DNA from 3 places in the Streptomyces sp. NPDC048349 genome. Region 1 is predicted to be linked to each of the others. Evidence: riboswitches for the same ligand, from Rfam matches in the RefSeq annotation. Region 1 holds a riboswitch; each other region holds the start of a gene.
What was found. A riboswitch is a leader RNA that binds a small molecule or an ion and turns the genes downstream of it on or off. The one in region 1 is predicted to bind thiamine pyrophosphate.
Positions count from the first base shown of each region.

Region 1 (4,323 bases):
GCTCGGCCCCAGCACGCACACGGTCTCGTGTTCGGCGACCTCCAGGTCCACCCGGTCCACGACCGCGCGCTCACCGAAGCGGACCGACACCCCGTCCAGCCGGAGCAGCGTCATCAGAATTCTCCCGAGGTCTTGTCGGGACGCAGTCGCTCCAGCACCAGCAGGGACACCGCGCACACCAGCATCAGAATCGTGCTCAGGGCCATCGCCTGCCCGTAGTTCATCTCCCCGGCCCTGCCCAGCAGCCGCGCCACGGCCACCGGCAGCGTCGGCCGGTCCGGCCGTGCGATGAAGACGGTCGCGCCGAACTCCCCGAGCGAGACGGCGAAGGCGAAGCCCGCGGCGATCAGCAGCGCCCTGCGCACCAGCGGCAGGTCCACCTCCCGCCAGGCCCGCAGCGGGGAGGCGCCGAGCACGGCGGCGGCCTCCCGCAGCCGCCCGTCCACGGCCCGCAGCACCGGCAGCATCGTCCGTACGACGAAGGGCACGCCCACCAGGGCCTGCGCGAGCGGCACCAGGATCCACGAGGTCCGCAGGTCCAGCGGCGGCTCGTCCAGGGTGATCAGGAAGCCGAACCCGACCGTCACGGCGGACACCCCGAGCGGCAGCATGAGCAGCGCGTCGAAGCCCCGCACGAAACGGCCTCCGCGCCGGGTCAGGGCCGCGGCCGCCAGCCCGCCGATCACCAGGGCGATGGCCGTGGCGGCGAGCGCGTACTGCAGGGAGTTCCAGATCGCCTCCAGCGGCGCCACCAGGAAGGTCCCGCCGCCCGCGCCCACCTCCTGGAGCGCCCTGTAGAAGCCGGGGCCGTATCCGCCCGGCGCGTCGAAGGACCGCTCCACCAGCACCGCCAGCGGGGCCACGATCAGCAGGGCGACCGTCAGCAGCACCCCGCCCAGCAGGCCCCGCTGCGACCAGCCGCGCGGCCGGTGCGTCGTGCGCCCCGGGTCCACCAGCCGCAGCGCGGTCTCCCGCCGGCGCACCGTCCAGGCGTGCACCGCGAGGATCGCGCCGATCGCCGCGAACTGCACCATCGTCAGCACGGCGGCCGTGGGCAGGTCCAGGAGCTGCGCGGTCTGCCGGTAGACCTCCACCTCCAGGGTGGAGTAGGAGGGGCCGCCCAGGATCAGTACGACGCCGAAGGAGCTGAAGGTGAACAGGAACACCATCAGCGCGGCGGCGGCCACGGCCGGGGCCAGCGCGGGCAGCGTGACCCGCCGCCAGGCGGCGAACCGCCCGGCGCCCAGGACCCGGGCGGCCTCCTCCTGGCGCGGGTCGAGCTGGGCCCACAGGCCGCCGACCGTGCGGACGACGACGGCGTAGTTGAAGAAGACGTGCGCGAGGAGGATCGCCCAGACGGTGGTGTCGAGGCGGACGCCCACCCGTTCGTCGAGCAGTCCGCCCCGGCCGACCAGCGCGAGGAAGGCGGTGCCGACCACCACGGTCGGCAGCACGAAGGGCACGGTCACCAGGGCCCGCAGGAGCTGCTTGCCGGGGAACTCGAAGCGAGCGAAGACGTACGCGCCGGGGAGCGCGATCAGCAGCGTGAGTGCGGTGGAGGCGAGCGCCTGCCAGGTGGTGAACCACAGCACGCCGGCGATGTCGGGCCGGGCGAGCACCTCGCCGATGCGGCCGAACTGCCAGCCGGCGTCGGTCTTGAGACCGCGTCCGACGATCGCGGCCACGGGGTAGGCGAAGAACAGTCCGAAGAAGGCGAGGGGTACGGCCATCAGCGCGAGCCGCACGGCCGTGGCCCGCCCGCCCTCGCGGGGGCCGGGAACCGGCGCGGCGCCCCCCGGCGCCGCGCCCGCTCCCCGGGTACCGCTTACTTCACGACGAGCGAGGTCCATGCCTTGACCCACTGCTCACGGTTCTTGGCGATGGTCTCGGGAGCCACGTTCTCGGGCTTCTCGACCACCACACCGTGCTTGGTGAACAGCTCCGGCAGGGAAGCGCCCTTCGTCACCGGGTTCACGAACATCTGCAGCGGCATGTCCTCCTGGAACTTCTTGCCGATCAGGAAGTCCACGAGGGCCTTGCCGCCCTCCTCGTTCTTCGCGCCCTTCAGCAGTCCCGCGAACTCGACCTGCCGGAAGCAGGTGCCGGTGGCGACACCGGTCGGGGCCTCGGCCGGCTGCGGCTCGGCGTACAGCACCTCGACCGGCGGGCTGGAGGCGTAGGAGACGACCAGCGGGCGGTCGCCCTTGGCCTTCTTGCCGCCCGCCGAGCCGGAGAAGCGCTCGTTGTAGGCCTGCTCCCAGCCGTCGACGACCTCGACGCCGTTCGCCTTCAGCTTGCTCCAGTAGTCCTTCCAGCCCTCGTCGCCGTACTTGCCGACGGTGGCGAGCAGGAATCCCAGGCCGGGGGAGGAAGTCGCGGCGTTCTCGGTGACCAGCAGGTTCTTGTACTCCGGCTTGACCAGGTCGTCCAGCGTCTGCGGAGGGGCGATCTTCTTGTCGGCGAAGTAGGCCTTGTCGTAGTTGACGCAGATGTCGCCGGAGTCGATCGGGGTGACCCGGTGCTCCTTGTCGAGCTGGAACTCCGGCTTGACCTCGCCCAGGCCCTTGGCCTCGTACGGGGTGAAGATCCCGTTGTCGAGGGCGCGCGAGAGCAGGGTGTTGTCCACACCGAAGAAGACGTCGCCGCGCGGGGAGCCCTTGGTGAGGATCTCCTGGTTGAGCGCCGCGCCCGCGTCCCCGGACTTCAGCACCTTGACGGTGTAGCCGCTCTGCTGCTCGAACTCCTTGAGGACCGTGTCGGTCACGTTGAAGGAGTCGTGGGAGACGAGCGTGACGGTCTTGGACTTCGGAGCGTCGCTCGCGCCGGCGGGCTTGTCCTTGGCGTCGCCGCCGCCGCAGGCGCTGAGCGTGGTGACGCCGAGGGCGGCCGCGAGCGCGGCGCCCGCGATCTTCTGGGTGGTGCTCACTGGTGATTCCTCCTGGGATGACCAGGAGAAGACGCGGCCCTGCCCGGCGCTCTGTGGGAGCGGACGCCGGGCAGGGCGCAACAGCATGAGTGGTGACCGAACTTCCTACCCCGAATGACCGGGGCGAGGTTCAGAGGGTCTGCGGATGACGGATACCGCACTCTCAGCGCTGTGGCGCTCCCCTGTCGGAATATGAAATTGGTTCGGCCACAGGGTACCGCGTGGCCGAATACGGATGCCGCGAGGCGGAATCTAGCGCTCCGAGGCCGCGAGCTGGCCGCACGCGCCGTCGATCTCCTGGCCGCGGGTGTCGCGTACGGTCACGGGGACGCCGTGCCGGGCGATGGCCTCCACGAAGGCCCGCTCGTCCTCGGGCCGCGAGGCGGTCCACTTGGAGCCCGGCGTCGGGTTCAGCGGGATCAGGTTGACGTGGACGCGCTTGCCCTTGAGCAGCCTGCCCAGCAGGTCGCCGCGCCAGGCCTGATCGTTGATGTCGCGGATCAGGGCGTACTCGATGGAGATCCGGCGGCCGGACTTCTCGGCGTACTCCCAGGCCGCGTCGAGCACCTCGCGGACGTTCCAGCGGGTGTTCACGGGGACCAGGGTGTCGCGCAGCTCGTCGTCGGGCGCGTGCAGCGAGACCGCGAGGCGGCACTTGAAGCCCTCGTCGGCGAAGCGCAGCATGGCCGGGACCAGGCCGACGGTGGAGACGGTGATGCCGCGCTGCGACAGGCCCAGGCCGTCCGGCTCGGGGTCGGTGAGGCGGCGGATGGCGCCGACCACGCGGTTGTAGTTGGCCAGCGGCTCGCCCATGCCCATGAAGACGATGTTCGACAGGCGGGCCGGTCCGCCGGGGACCTCGCCGTCGCGCAGCGCGCGCATGCCGTCGACGATCTGGTGCACGATCTCGGCGGTGGACAGGTTGCGGTCCAGGCCGGCCTGGCCGGTGGCGCAGAACGGGCAGTTCATGCCGCAGCCGGCCTGCGAGGAGATGCACATGGTGACCCGGTCGGGGTAGCGCATCAGCACGGACTCGACGAGCGTGCCGTCGTGCAGCTTCCACAGGGTCTTGCGGGTGGTGTCGTCGTCGCAGCTGATGTGCCGCACGACGTTCATCAGCTCCGGCAGCAGCTCCTGGTGGAGCTTCTCGCGCGAGGCCGCCGGGATGTCGGTCCACTCGGCCGGGTCGTGGGCGTAGCGGGCGAAGTAGTGCTGGGAGAGCTGCTTGGCCCGGAACGGCTTCTCGCCGATCGCGGCGACCGCCTCACGGCGCTCCTCGGGAGTGAGGTCGGCGAGGTGCCGGGGCGGCTTCTTGGCTCCGCGCGGGGCGACGAAGGTGAGCTCTCCCGGAACAGGGCGGGCCATGGCAGGTACTCCTCGTAAGACGAAAGGCGCGC
Region 1 covers NZ_JBEZLA010000080.1:18,458-22,780, reverse strand. The annotation lists gene AB0D44_RS30730 (ABC transporter ATP-binding protein) at 1-114, opposite strand, end outside; gene AB0D44_RS30725 (iron ABC transporter permease) at 114-1,730, opposite strand; gene AB0D44_RS30720 (thiamine ABC transporter substrate-binding protein) at 1,826-2,926, opposite strand; TPP riboswitch at 3,011-3,120, opposite strand; gene rlmN (23S rRNA (adenine(2503)-C(2))-methyltransferase RlmN) at 3,179-4,291, opposite strand.

Region 2 (4,323 bases), on a different contig from region 1:
CCGTGCGTGGCGCGTCAGTCGGCCAGCGGCAGGTAGACGCGGTTGCCCGAGGCCGCGAACTCGGCGGACTTCTCGGCCATGCCCGCCTGGATCTCCTCGGCCTTCAGGTCGCCGCCGTGTTCACGGCGGATGTCCTGGGAGATCTTCATCGAGCAGAACTTCGGACCGCACATGGAGCAGAAGTGCGCGGTCTTGGCCGGCTCGGCGGGCAGGGTCTCGTCGTGGAACTCACGAGCGGTGTCCGGGTCGAGCGCCAGGTTGAACTGGTCCTCCCAGCGGAACTCGAAGCGGGCGTCCGACAGCGCGTCGTCCCACTCCTGGGCTCCGGGGTGCCCCTTCGCCAGGTCCGCGGCGTGCGCGGCGATCTTGTACGTGATGACGCCGGTCTTGACGTCGTCGCGGTTGGGCAGGCCCAGGTGCTCCTTGGGCGTGACGTAGCAGAGCATCGCGGTGCCCCACCAGGCGATCATCGCGGCGCCGATGCCCGAGGTGATGTGGTCGTACGCGGGCGCGACGTCCGTGGTCAGCGGGCCGAGCGTGTAGAACGGCGCCTCCTCGCAGATCTCCTGCTGGAGGTCGATGTTCTCCTTGATCTTGTGCATCGGGACGTGGCCCGGGCCCTCGATCATCGTCTGGACGTTGTGGCGCTTGGCGATCGTGTTGAGCTCGCCCAGCGTCTTCAGCTCCGCGAACTGCGCCGCGTCGTTGGCGTCCGCGATGGAGCCGGGGCGCAGGCCGTCGCCCAGCGAGTACGTGACGTCGTACGTCGCGAGGATCTCGCAGAGCTCCTCGAAGTTCGTGTAGAGGAAGTTCTCCTTGTGGTGCGCCAGGCACCACGCGGCCATGATCGATCCGCCGCGCGAGACGATGCCGGTCTTGCGGCGGGCCGTCAGCGGCACGTAGGGCAGCAGCACGCCAGCGTGGACCGTCATGTAGTCGACGCCCTGCTCGGCCTGCTCGATGACCGTGTCCTTGTAGATCTCCCAGGTCAGGTCCTCGGCACGGCCGTCGACCTTCTCCAGCGCCTGGTAGAGCGGGACGGTGCCGATCGGGACGGGGGAGTTGCGCAGCACCCACTCGCGCGTGGTGTGGATGTTGCGGCCCGTCGAGAGGTCCATGACCGTGTCGGCACCCCACTTGGTCGCCCAGGTCATCTTGTCGACCTCTTCCTCGATGGAGGAGGTGACCGCGGAGTTGCCGATGTTGGCGTTGACCTTCACCAGGAATCGCTTACCGATGATCATCGGCTCGATCTCGGGGTGGTTCACGTTCGCCGGAAGCACCGCACGACCTGCGGCGATCTCCTCGCGGACGACCTCGGGGGAGACGTTCTCGCGGATCGCGACGTACTCCATCTCCGGGGTGATCTCGCCCCGGCGGGCGTACGCGAGCTGCGTGACGGCGGCGCCGCCACGGCCCCGGCGGGGCTGGCGGGGGCGGCCCGGGAAAACGGCGTCGAGGTTCTTGAGCCCGCCCCGGGGCGAGGTGTGCTTGATGCCGTCGTCCTCGGGGCGCACGGGGCGTCCCGCGTACTCCTCGGTGTCCCCGCGGCCGATGATCCAGTTCTCGCGCAGCGGTGCGAGACCTCGGCGCACGTCGGTCTCGATCTGGGGGTCGGTGTACGGCCCGGACGTGTCGTAGAGCGTCACGTCCTTGCCGTTGGTGAGGTGGACCTGGCGGACCGGCACCCGGATGTCGGGGCGGGAGCCCCCCACGTAGCCCTTGTGCCAGCCCGGCTGGCGCTCGGTCTGACCGTCGTTGTCCTGGCTGACGGCAGGCGTGCGTGCGTCCTGAATGGTCATGAGACCTATCTCCCTACGCCGGCATTACCCGGTAACAGGTTCGGCGGTCGACGCAGCCTCTTCCCGTACGCATCCGTGATGCTCGTACGGTGATCAGCGCCCTCTCAGCCCGGTGCTCCGAGCTCCCGCGTTGTGCAAAGGTGCCCCCACGCTAGCGTCATCTAGGGCGTGCTGAACAGTGGGCCCCCTCATCTCTTGCGATGATCTGCCAGTGACGACCTCGCCGCAGCCCCCCACCGAGCCCACGGATCCCACTGGCCGCAGTGACCACACGGGCCACTCACACGCAGGCGCCGGGCACTCGGGTTCCGGCCATGCCGCCGGTCATGGCCACAGCCACGGCCACGGGCCGGCGGCGCCGGTCTCGAAGCACCTGCGCAAGGTCATCGCGGCCGTGTTGATCCCCTTCGCCGCCGCCGTCTTCATCGGCATGGCGGTGCTCTGGCCGGGCGGCGCCCCCGCGCACGAGCGCACGGGCGTCGGCTTCGACCGGCAGACCCAGCAGGGCACGGTCGTCTCGCTCGAGAACGTCGACTGCAAATCGGTGAACGCCTCGCAGGTCCCGCCCACCGGCGACACCTCCACTCCCGAGGGCCGCGAGGCCCAGGCCGCGCAGACCGGCGCGTGCAAGAAGGCCACCGTGAAGGTCGGCACCGGGCCGGACCAGGGCCGCACCTTCATCGAGATCGTCCAGCCGGGCGCACCACGACAGTTGACGGACGGCCAGGAGGTGGTGGTCGCCTACGCACCGGACGCCCCGCGGGACCTCCAGTACTCGGTGATCGACGTGAACCGCAAGTTCCCCATGGCACTGCTGGCGGGCATCTTCGCCGTCGCGGTCGTCGTGGTCGGCCGGATGCGCGGGCTGTTCGCGCTGATCGCGCTGGTCGTCAGCTTCGGCGTGCTGACCCTCTTCATCCTCCCGGCCATCCTGCAAGGGTCGAATCCGCTGCTCGTCGCCGTCATCGGGGCGAGCGCCATCATGCTGATCGCCCTCTACATGTGCCACGGGCTGACCGCCCGCACCTCGGTCGCCGTCCTCGGCACACTCGTCTCACTGCTGTTGATCGGGCTGCTGGGCTCGCTGTTCATCGGCTGGGCGTTCCTCAGCGGCAACACCGACGACAACACGGGCTTGATCCACGGGCTCTACCCGGACATCGACATGAGCGGTTTGCTGCTCGCGGGCGTGATCATCGGATCGCTGGGCGTACTCGACGACGTGACGGTCACCCAGACCTCGGCGGTCTGGGAACTCCACCAGGCCGACCCCTCGATGGGGCCGCGCGCCCTGTACCGGGCGGCCATCCGCATCGGTCGCGACCACATCGCGTCGGTGGTCAACACCCTGGTGCTGGCGTACGCGGGCGCCGCCCTCCCCCTGCTCCTGCTGTTCTCGATCGCGAACAGCAGCATGGGTGCGGTGGCGAACAGCGAGCTGGTGGCGGAGGAGATCGTACGGACCCTCGTGGGCTCGATCGGTCTCGTGGCCTCGGTGCCCGTGACGACGGCGCTGGCCGCGCTGGTCGTCTCGGCCGACCGGCCGGGGACCCCGGACGGCGGAGCGGGCTCGGGGCCGGTCCGCAGTGGCCGGGGCCGTCGGCGCAAGCGCTGAACGTGGTGCCTGGTCAGCCCGCGTTCTGCTCGTTCTGCCGGGATTCGGCGAGGATCTTGCCGAGCGCTTCGTCGAGGTTCTCCTCGAAGTCGCCCAGGTTGCGCTCCTGCCCGAGCGGAACGAGCCGGTCGGTGCGGTCGAGGAACGCGACGAGAGGCGCCGCGCCGGCGCGGAACAGGGCCCGGTCGCCGCCGACCTGTAGGCGGATGTGGACATCGGACAGTTCTTCGGGATCGGTGGGGGCGATGTGCACATCGCCGTCACCGCACGGCTTGTTGATGCCGTCGAGAAGGAGCTCCCGGCCGAACGCCCAGGTCACGGGCGCATCTCCGGGAAGGTGGAAGGTCAGGCGGACTGCGTAGGGGTCACGTGCGTCGTACCGGAGTTCCACCGGAATCCTGAACGAGAGCTCCTCGGAAACGAGGAAGCTCATCATGACCTCTGCCTGTACCGACTCGCGCATTGCCTACCCCGCTGTAGTGGAAGTGGCCAGGAATGGTCCCCCAAGGCCCTCTTGACAAGAGTGGTGGAAGCGCCAGCAGATCACAAGGAGTGAGTTTTCAGATACTGATAGAGAAGGAGAGGGTGCTCAACAGCGCGCCTACTTCACTGCGTAGTCGATCGACTGCATAGAGCAACCGCGCTTCTTGGTGCAGGGGCATAGAAATGGCCATGGTCGCGGCGGCATCGCCCGCGGTAATGGGAATGGCCGCACATACCGTGCCCAGGGCATATTCCTGGCGTTCGGTCACAGGCTGCATTCGCTCCAGGGATCCGATCCGCTGCTCCAAGGACCGCTGGTCCGCCACGGTGTACGGGGTGATGGCCTCGACCGGGTGCCGGGCGTAGTAGTCCTTGCGCGTCTTCTCGTCGAGCTGGCCGAGCAGGCACTGCCCGATGGCGTGC
Region 2 covers NZ_JBEZLA010000001.1:144,165-148,487, forward strand. The annotation lists gene thiC (phosphomethylpyrimidine synthase ThiC) at 15-1,802, opposite strand; TPP riboswitch at 1,796-1,941, opposite strand; gene AB0D44_RS00725 (YibE/F family protein) at 1,981-3,417, shown strand; gene AB0D44_RS00730 (SsgA family sporulation/cell division regulator) at 3,431-3,880, opposite strand; gene AB0D44_RS00735 (helix-turn-helix domain-containing protein) at 3,978-4,323, opposite strand, start outside.
Region 2: it holds a riboswitch for thiamine pyrophosphate, as region 1 does, so the genes downstream of both, thiC (phosphomethylpyrimidine synthase ThiC) here and AB0D44_RS30720 (thiamine ABC transporter substrate-binding protein) in region 1, are expected to answer to the same signal.

Region 3 (4,323 bases), on a different contig from region 1:
GCGCCCCGCCCGTACCCATGATCAGGCGGGAGGAGAAGGTCCGGCCGCCGAGCGTGAAGAGGTCGTCCGCCATTTCGCTCAGCCTCCCTGGACCGCGGTGAGGATCTCGACCCGGTCGCCGTCGCCCACCGGCGTGGCCGGCCACTGCCCGCGGGGGACCACGGTCTCGTTGAGTGCGGCGGCGACCCCGGAGGGCGCCGCGGTCAGGGTGGCGACCACCGCGTCGAGCGTGGTGCCGGCCGCGATCTCGCGCGGCTCGCCGTTGACGGAGATGGTCATGCGTACGACTCCTGACGTGCGACGGAGAACCGGCGGGGGGTGAAGGGGCGGGCGATCGGCGGCAGTTCGCCGGTGGTCAGCAGATCGGCCATCACCTCGCCGGTGAGCGGGGTCAGCAGCACCCCGTTGCGGTAGTGCCCGGTGGCCAGGTGCAGGCCCGGCAGGTCGGTCGGGCCGAGCAGCGGGGCGTTGTCGGGGGAACCGGGGCGCAGTCCCGCCCGGGTCTCCACCAGCGGGAGTTCGGTGATGCCGGGCACCAGTTCATGGGCGTCGCGCAGGAGTTCGTAGACCCCGCCCGCCGTGACCGTGGTGTCCCAGCCGAGTTCCTCGCTGGTGGCGCCGATGACCAGTTCGCCGCTCTCGCGCGGCACGAGGTAGACGTGGCTGCCGCGCACGACCGCCCGCACGGTCCGCGACAGGAACGGCGCGTAGGCGGGCGGCACCGACAGGCGCAGCACCTGCCCCTTCACCGGCCGTACGGGGGCCGCCACCTCCGGCGGTACGCCGGCCAGCCGGCCGCTGAGCGAGCCCGCAGCCAGCACCACCTGGTCCGCCCGCAGCTGCGTGCCGTCGTCGAGCAGGGCGCCGGCCGCCCGGTCCCCGGCGACCAGCAGCCGCTCCGCGCCCGCCCGGTGGACGCCCACCCCGGCGCGCTCGCAGGCGGCCAGCAGGGCCGCGGCGAGCCGGCGCGGGTCGACCTGGTGGTCGCCGTCCACGCGCAGCCCGCCGCGCACGCCCGGGGCCAGCATCGGCTCCAGGCGGCGGCATTCACGGCCCGTGAGCCATTCGGAGTCCAGGCCGCAGCGGCGCTGGAGGGCGTGCAGCTCGCGCAGGTGGAGCCGGTCGTCGGCGTCCAGGGCGACGGCGAGGGTGCCGCAGGCGCGGTAGCCGATGTCCAGACCGCCGCTCGCCTCGGCGAGCTCGGCGGCGAACTCCGGATACCGGGCGGCGGAGGCCAGGCCGAGGCCCAGCAGGGCCTCCTCGCCGTAGTGCAGCTCCGTGACGGGGGCGAGCATCCCGGCCGCGACCTGGGCGGCCCCGCCGCCGGGGGCCGGGTCGGCCAGTACGGTGCGCAGGCCCCGCCGGGCGGCCCGCCAGGCGGTGACGAGCCCGATGATCCCGCCCCCGATGACGAGGACGTCGGATCCCTTTCGAGATGAGTGCATGGGCGTCCAGCCCCTCCCTTCGCCGGCATGACCCGGATCAGGTTCGTACGGTCGGAGGCCGTCCAGCCTCCCTCTCAGCCCGGTGCGCCCGGACTCCCGCGATAGGTACGGTGGCCAGACTAACCCCGCCGTGGACGGCGGGTAAGGGGCGCCTATTCCTGACGGCCCGTCAGGTGAATAGGGTGTCCAGGTGAACGAGCAGACGGAACAGACTGAGAGCGGCGTCGTCATCGTGGGCGCCGGAATGGCCGGTGTGCAGACCGCGGTCGCCCTGCGCGAGCGCGGATTCACCGGGCCCCTGACCCTCCTGGGCGCCGAGCCCCACCAGCCCTACGACCGGCCCCCGCTGTCCAAGGCGGTCCTGCTCGGCAAGGCCGAGGACTCGGCCTTCGACGTGGACTTCGAAGGGCTGGGCATCGCCCTGCGGCTCGGCGTGGAGGTCACAGGGCTGCGGGCCGCCGCACGCGAGCTGGACACCGAGGCGGGGCCGGTCCCCTACGAGGTCCTCGTCCTGGCCACCGGTGCGCAGCCGCTGACCCTGCCGGGAACCGACGGGGTCCAGGGCGTGCACCTGCTGCGCACCCTGGACGACGCGGCGCGGCTGCGCCCCGTGCTGGCGGCCGCGCCGTCGGTCGTGGTCGTCGGCGCCGGCTGGATCGGCGCGGAGTTCGCCACCGCCGCCCGGGAGGCGGGCTGCGAGGTGACCGTGGTCGAGGCCGCGGACCGGGTCCTGGCGGGCGCGCTGCCCGCCGAGGTGGCCGAGCCGATGGCCGGCTGGTACGGGCAGGCGGGCGCCGAGCTGATCACCGGAGCGAAGGTCGCCGGGGTCGAGGAGGGCCGGGTGCTGCTCGCGGACGGGCGCACCCTGCCGGCGGGCGCGGTGGTCGTGGGCATCGGCGCCCGCCCCGCCACCGGGTGGCTGGCCGGGACCGGCGTGGAGCTCGGCGCGGACGGCTCGGTCACCGCCGACGCCCACCTGCGGACCTCGCTGCCCGGGGTGTACGCGGTCGGCGACTGCGCCTCCTTCCCCTCGGCCCGCTACGGCACCCGGCTGCTGGTGCACCACTGGGACAACGCGCTCCAGGGGCCGCGGACGGTCGCCGCGAACATCCTGGCCGGGGAGCCGGTCGAGGCCTACGACCCGGTCCCGTACTTCTGGTCCGAGCAGTTCGGACGCTTCGTCCAGTACGCCGGTCACCACGGCGGGGCCGACACCCTGCTGTGGCGGGGCGACCCGGCGGATCCGGCCTGGTCGGTGTGCTGGCTGGCGGACGGCGCCCTGGTGGCGGTCCTGGCCGTCGGCCGGCCCCGCGACTTGGCGCAGGGCCGCCGCCTGATCGAGACGGGGGTGCCCGTCGACCCCGCCAAGGTCCGCGACCCCGGGACCGCGCTGAAGTCGGCACCGGCCTGACCGCGCAGCCGCGGGCGACCGGCTCCGCGACCCGGACGGCTCGCTCCGGTACCGGCGGCCGATCCGAGGTGGCAGGCTTGTCCCCGTGACCGAGATTGACGCAAAGATCGATTCCCTTGTCCCCTCATGGCTCTACCTCCCCGACATCGCGGAGATGCTCGACATCGAGGTGACCCGGGTCCGCCAGATGGTCAAGGAGGGCCAGCTGATCGCCGTGCGCCGGGGTGAGAACCGCGCCCTGCAGGTGCCGGCCCCCTTCATCGACGGCGACAAGGTCGTGAAGGGCCTCGTCGGTCTGCTGACCGTGCTGCGCGACGACGGCTTCTCCGACGAGGAGATCCTGGAGTGGCTCTTCACGGCGGACCCGACCCTGCCCGGCACCCCCGCGCAGGCGCTGAGCGAGAATCGCGGCACGGAGGTCAAGCGTCGCGCCCAGGCGCTCGCCCTCTGACCCGATCCGCATCCGCTCCACCGCGGTGTGCGGGCCCCGGCGGCCCGTACACCGCCTCCATCACGGGGGGTACACCCATGCAGCTGTCCGACGCCCGGCTCTACCTGTGCACGGACGCCCGCAAGCGGCAGGGTGACCTCCCGGCGTTCCTGGACGCCGTCCTGGCCGGCGGCGTGGACATCGTCCAGCTCCGGGACAAGGGCATGGAGGCGGGGGAGGAGCTCGAACACCTCCAGGTGTTCGCCGAGGCCGCCCGCCGCCACGGCAAGCTGCTCGCCGTGAACGACCGGGCCGACGTCGCCCACGCCATCGGCTCCGACGTGCTCCACCTCGGCCAGGGCGACATCCCCGTACCCGCCGCCCGCGCCATCCTCGGCGGCCCCGACTCCGTCCTCATCGGCCGCTCCTGCCACGCCGAGGCCGAGGTCGACGCGGCCGTGGCCGAGCCCGGCGTGGACTACTTCTGCACCGGCCCCTGCTGGCCCACCCCCACCAAGCCCGGCCGCCACGCCCCCGGCCTCGGACTCGTCCGGTACACGGCCTCGCTCGAGCAGGACCGGCCCTGGTTCGCCATCGGCGGCATCGACAGCGGAAATCTGGACGAGGTGCTGGACGCCGGAGCCACCCGCGTCGTCGTGGTCCGTGCCCTCACCGAGGCCTCCGACCCCGGTGCGGCCGCCGCGGACCTGGCCAAGCGCGTCCGCGCCCGCCTCGGCTAGGGCGGCCCCCGGCAGCCCGGGTGTCCAAAAACGTGTCCAAAACATGGACACCGCTTCGGTGACCGGCAGGCCGCGTCTAACCTGCCCGTATGGCCTCTGGTACCGCTTCCACCTGGTCGGATCGTGCACACACGGTCCGCGACCTCCTCGCGTCCGGGCGCTCGTACTCCTTCGAGTTCTGGGCCCCCAAGACGGAGAAGGGCGAACGCAACCTCTGGAACGCGCTGCGCCGGGTCGAGGCGGTGTCCCCGAGCTTCGTCTCCGTGACCTACGGAGCCGGCGGCTCCACCCGCGGCG
Region 3 covers NZ_JBEZLA010000024.1:2,961-7,283, forward strand. The annotation lists gene AB0D44_RS15515 (thiazole synthase) at 1-73, opposite strand, end outside; gene thiS (sulfur carrier protein ThiS) at 79-279, opposite strand; gene thiO (glycine oxidase ThiO) at 276-1,445, opposite strand; TPP riboswitch at 1,443-1,555, opposite strand; gene AB0D44_RS15530 (FAD-dependent oxidoreductase) at 1,690-2,856, shown strand; gene AB0D44_RS15535 (Rv2175c family DNA-binding protein) at 2,942-3,307, shown strand; gene thiE (thiamine phosphate synthase) at 3,385-4,026, shown strand; gene metF (methylenetetrahydrofolate reductase [NAD(P)H]) at 4,116-4,323, shown strand, end outside.
Region 3: it holds a riboswitch for thiamine pyrophosphate, as region 1 does, so the genes downstream of both, thiO (glycine oxidase ThiO) here and AB0D44_RS30720 (thiamine ABC transporter substrate-binding protein) in region 1, are expected to answer to the same signal.